Regions from separate parts of the Sphingobium sp. PAMC28499 genome, predicted to be linked through region 1. Evidence: riboswitches for the same ligand, from Rfam matches in the RefSeq annotation. Region 1 holds a riboswitch; the other holds the start of a gene.

Region 1 (2,390 bases):
GAGCGTATCACTCAGCTTCAGGTGGACGGGCGCCGCGACGTAGAAATTGCGGAACGGCGCGCGATAGAGGCGCCAGTAGTTGGTATTCCCCTCGCTATAGGTCTCGTCGAAATTATAGCCGCGACCAGAGGCTTCCCAGTCCGCCTTGCTCGGGCTGGGATAGGTCGATGTCTTGGCGTCGTTGAAGGAAAAGGCGATGCTCGCGCGGTTGCCATCGCCCCATTCGTTCAGCAGCTTGGCGTCGATATGCTGGCGCTGGTCATGGCCCGCCCCGCGCCAGTTGTCGGCGCGGTTGTTGGAATAGGAAATAAAGGCCTTCAGCCCGGTCGATCCGATCCGTCCCGTGTCGATCCGCGCAAAGACGCGCCGCTCGTCATAGGAACCGACCGACAGGTTGACGAGCCCCCCCGCCTCCGCCTTTGGATCATCCAGCGTCAGCGACAACAGGCCGCCGGCCGCCGCGACCACCGGCGAGTCAATATCTGCCGCGCCCTGTGCCAGCATCACCTGCCGCACATTCTCCGCATCGGCAAATTGCGAGGGATAGGCATAATAATAGCCGATGTCGTTCTGCGGCGCGCCTTCCATCAGCACGCCGATCTGGTCCTGGCCCAGGCCGCGCAGCGTCAGGCTGGACGATGCCGACAGGCCATAGGGGTCGCTGGACGAGACATTGGCGCCGGGCAGCAGATTGACCAGCTGGAAGGCGTTGAGCGTCGGCGCCTGCTTGATGATGAAGTCGGTGGAGATCGCGCTGACCGCCTTGGGCGCGCTCTGATCGGGCAACAGGCCTTCGGGGTCGGGATGGCCGACGACCTGGATATTGGTCGACTGGTCCAGCTCATCCTCCGCCATCGCGGGCGATGCAATCATTAACAGGGCCAGCGTCAGGCAGGCGCTTCCACCATGGGGCAATCGGGCAGTCTTCATCTCACGTCCACTCCACAGGAGGGACGACGGACCTGCCGCCTTGCCCTCCCTACGCCGGTATCAGCCGGATCAGGTTCAGCGGGTCGTGGTCTGCTGACCACCTCTCAGCCGCGCATGAGCGGCCCCCCGGGGATGGCCGCCCCTTAGGCGTTTCGACGCGAAGTGGAAAGCCCTCTCTATCGGCTCTCGACTTATCGAAGCCCGCCCGGCTAAGACATGGCCATGATGAAGCTGTTCATTGGCAACAAGGCCTATTCGAGCTGGTCGCTGCGCGGCTGGCTGGCGTGCAAGCTCTCCGGCCTTCCGTTCGAGGAAGTGGTGGTCCCCCTCTATGACGAGGAATGGGAAAAGCGTCGCGAGGGCGATGAGTTCGCCCCCTCCTCCGGCAAGGTGCCGATCCTGTGGGATGGCGACGACATCGTCGTGTGGGACAGCCTGGCCATCGTCGAATATCTCAATGAAAAGGCCGGGGGCGACCAGTTCTGGCCGACCGATCCGGGTGCCCGCGCCATGGCCCGCTCGATGGCGGCCGAAATGCACAGCAGCTTCGCCGCACTCCGCCGCGAGCACAGCATGAACATCCGCCAGATCTATGACCCGGTCCCGCCGTCGGAGGCCGTCGCCCACGACATCAGCCGTATCATGCAGCTCTGGGCCCAGGCCCGCGCCCGCTATGGTGGCGAGGGCGACTTCCTGTTCGGCGAGTTCGGCGCCGTCGACCTGATGTTCGCGCCGGTCGTTACCCGCTTCATCACCTATCAGCTGCCAGTCGCCCGCTTTGCCGAAGCCTATATGCGCGCGATCATCGCCCATCCCTGGATGCAGGAATGGATCGGCGAGGCGCAGGCCGAGGAATGGGTGATCGACAAGTTCGAAGTCCCGCCCCAGACGGCCTGACCCGATGAGCGACAGCCCCGAGGCCAAGCAGGAGACCCGCAAGGAGGAAGCCGCCCGCATCCGCCGTCGCTGGATCACGCTGGGCGAATTGCTGGCGGTGGCGGCGGTGCTGATCTCCGCCCTCACCCTCTATCTCAACTGGGCCGACAAGAAGGACGAGCGCGCCAGCAAGGCCGCCGAAAGCAGCAAGGCCTCCGCCCGCGCCGCCCGGCTGGTGCTCAACGCCGCGGCCGATGGCGACAGCCGCCTGACGCTCAAGCCCGCCGACCCCGATCAACTGGTGCAGAGCCAGACCATCCATTTCCCCAGGGCACTCGGCATCGCCCCGGTCGACACCACCGGCGAACCGCGGATCGAGGCCGGCTGGTTCGAGGATGCGCTGAAAAAGGCGCGCAATGCCGCGAAGCTGCCCGATGACAGCATCGGCGACGAGAAACTGCCGGTGACCATCGTCACCCAGTTCGTCGTCAATGGCGACACCCACAGCGATTCCGCCGTCTACGACATCGGCTATGGCATCGCCGGCAAATGGTTGTCCGGCCACAAGCTCACCCTGCGCGGCC
Region 2 (2,390 bases), 890 kb from region 1:
CACATCCTGTTTCCAGGCGCGGTGGGTCAGTTCGCCCAGGGTATAGAGTTCGGAGAATTGCGCTTCGTCATTGGCGTCGGCGATCGAGCCGGGGCGCAGGCCGTCGCCCAGGGAATAGGCGATGTCATAGGCCTTCATGATCTCCGTGATCTCGTCGAAATGATCGTAGAGGAAGCTCTCCTTGTGGTGCGCCAGGCACCATTTCGCCATGATCGATCCGCCGCGCGAGACGATGCCGGTGACGCGCTTCGCCGCCATCGGGATATAGGCGAGGCGAACGCCGGCATGGATGGTGAAATAGTCGACGCCCTGTTCGGCCTGTTCGATCAGCGTGTCGCGGAAAATGTCCCAGGTCAGCTCCTCGGCGATGCCGCCGACCTTTTCGAGCGCCTGATAGATGGGGACGGTGCCGATCGGCACGGGCGAGTTGCGGATGATCCATTCGCGGGTGTCGTGGATGTTGCGGCCGGTGGAGAGGTCCATCACCGTGTCCGCGCCCCAGCGGATCGACCAGACCAGCTTGTCGACTTCGGAGGCGACGTCGGAGGCGACCGCCGAATTGCCGATATTGGCGTTGATCTTCACCAGGAAATTGCGGCCGATCGCCATCGGCTCGGATTCGGGGTGGTTGATGTTCGACGGGATGATCGCGCGGCCACGGGCCACTTCATCGCGGACGAATTCGGGCGTCACATAGTCGGGGATCGACGCGCCCCAGCTTTCGCCGTCGCGGACATATTCGGCGAGGCGGGCGCGGCCGAGATTTTCGCGCTCGGCGACATATTCCATTTCGGGAGTGATGATGCCGCGACGGGCATAATGCATCTGGGAGACGTTGGCGCCGGGCTTGGCGCGCAGGGGACGCTTCACCACGTTCGGGAAGGGCTGGACGCCACCGCTGCGGTCCGGCCCTTTGAGGCCATTATCCTCCGGCTTGATCTCGCGCGCATCATATTCCTCGACATCGCCGCGATCGCGGATCCAGTCGCGGCGGAGTTGCTGGAGGCCGGCCATGATGTCGATGCGGGCATCGGGATCGGTATAGGGGCCGGACGTGTCATAGACGCGGACCGGCGGCTCGCCGCTGCCCGGCTCCAGATGAATTTCGCGCATGGCGACCTTGCGCGGGCCGACATGGATCTTCTTCGAGCCGCGAATCGGGCCTGTGGTGACGCGCATTTCGGTGCGGGCGGGGACGTCTGCCATAACTTCTCTCTCCTTCAGGCGGAAAGAGAGTGCGGGCGGTGTCACGGGACGAGTGGCACGACGCGCTTCCCTCCCTACGCCAGTGTCAACTGGATCAGGTTCAGCGGGTCGCGGCCACAAAGCCGCCTCTCAACCGTCTGCGGACGGTCCCCCGGGGATATGGGCATTGGATAGCGCAAGCGCGGCGGCAGGGGAAGCCCCTGCCCGCCGTGCCGTCGATCAGGCCAGCAAGGCATCGGCCCGATGATCGATGCCAGCGCGCCAGCGGGTCGCTGCCTGCGCCACGCGGCGACCGAGCGAACGGGCGGTGGCGCGGTCGCCGGCCTTGGGCGTGACGTCCGGGCTGTCATTGGCCGCCTGGGCCATGGCGCCGATGAAGCTGCCGAGACGGTTTTCGACCTCGATCGCAGCACTTTCATCGTCATTATTGCCCGGATTCTGGCCGGTGCCGATCCACAGCATGCCATGCTGAGCAGCGAAGATGGCGAGGCTGGTCAGGGTGTTGAGCTTGTCGCCCGAGGGCGAGCCGGAGACGGTGAAGGCGGCGCCAAGCTTGTCCTTCCACGCTTTCGTGAAATAGACTTTGGCGCTCGCATCCATGAACGCCTTCATCGGCGCGGAGACGGTGCCCATATAGGTGGGGGAGCCAAAGATGATGGCATCAGCGTCGGCGATGCGATCGAAAAATTCGCCGAAATCGGCCTGGAGGCCGTCGATGCGCAGCAGGTCGGCGACGCCGCCGCTGTCGGTGACGCCCTGGGCGACGTCGCGCGCCAGCACATCGGTATGGCCGAAGCCGCTATGGTAGACGATGGCGATCTTGCTCATTTTCCTATGTCCTTGTTTCACGTCATGAGGGTGCAGCCGGCTTGCGGACGCCAAGATGGATGCCTAGGTACTGCAAGTGAAGTACGCACCTTGGAGTACCTACCCATGAAGCTGCCGGAATGGACGCAGCGGATCGATCCGTGCGAGGCGCATTGCCCGTCGCGCGACCTGCTGGACCTGATCGGGGATCGGTGGAGCCTGCTGATCCTGCTGGTGGTCGGCCAGGGGGTGCGGCGCAATGGCGAGCTGAAGCGGCGGATCGGCGGGATCAGCCAGAAGATGCTGACCCAGACGCTGCGCGCGCTGGAGGCCAATGGGCTGGTGGCGCGCCACGACTTCGCGACCGTGCCGCCGCA

Evidence for each region. Region 1 has a riboswitch for thiamine pyrophosphate ahead of E5554_RS08620 (TonB-dependent receptor). Riboswitches for the same ligand answer to the same signal wherever they lie in the genome.
Region 2: another riboswitch for thiamine pyrophosphate. It lies ahead of thiC (phosphomethylpyrimidine synthase ThiC); the one in region 1 lies ahead of E5554_RS08620 (TonB-dependent receptor).

Annotation. Positions count from the first base shown of each region.
Region 1 covers NZ_CP039248.1:1,781,945-1,784,334, reverse strand. Annotated here, with positions in the region: gene E5554_RS08620 (TonB-dependent receptor) at 1-930, opposite strand, end outside; TPP riboswitch at 960-1,069, opposite strand; gene E5554_RS08615 (glutathione S-transferase family protein) at 1,153-1,827, shown strand; gene E5554_RS08610 (hypothetical protein) at 1,832-2,390, shown strand, end outside.
Region 2 covers NZ_CP039248.1:896,268-898,657, reverse strand. Annotated here, with positions in the region: gene thiC (phosphomethylpyrimidine synthase ThiC) at 1-1,206, opposite strand, end outside; TPP riboswitch at 1,262-1,369, opposite strand; gene E5554_RS04290 (flavodoxin family protein) at 1,426-2,034, opposite strand; gene E5554_RS04285 (helix-turn-helix domain-containing protein) at 2,140-2,390, shown strand, end outside.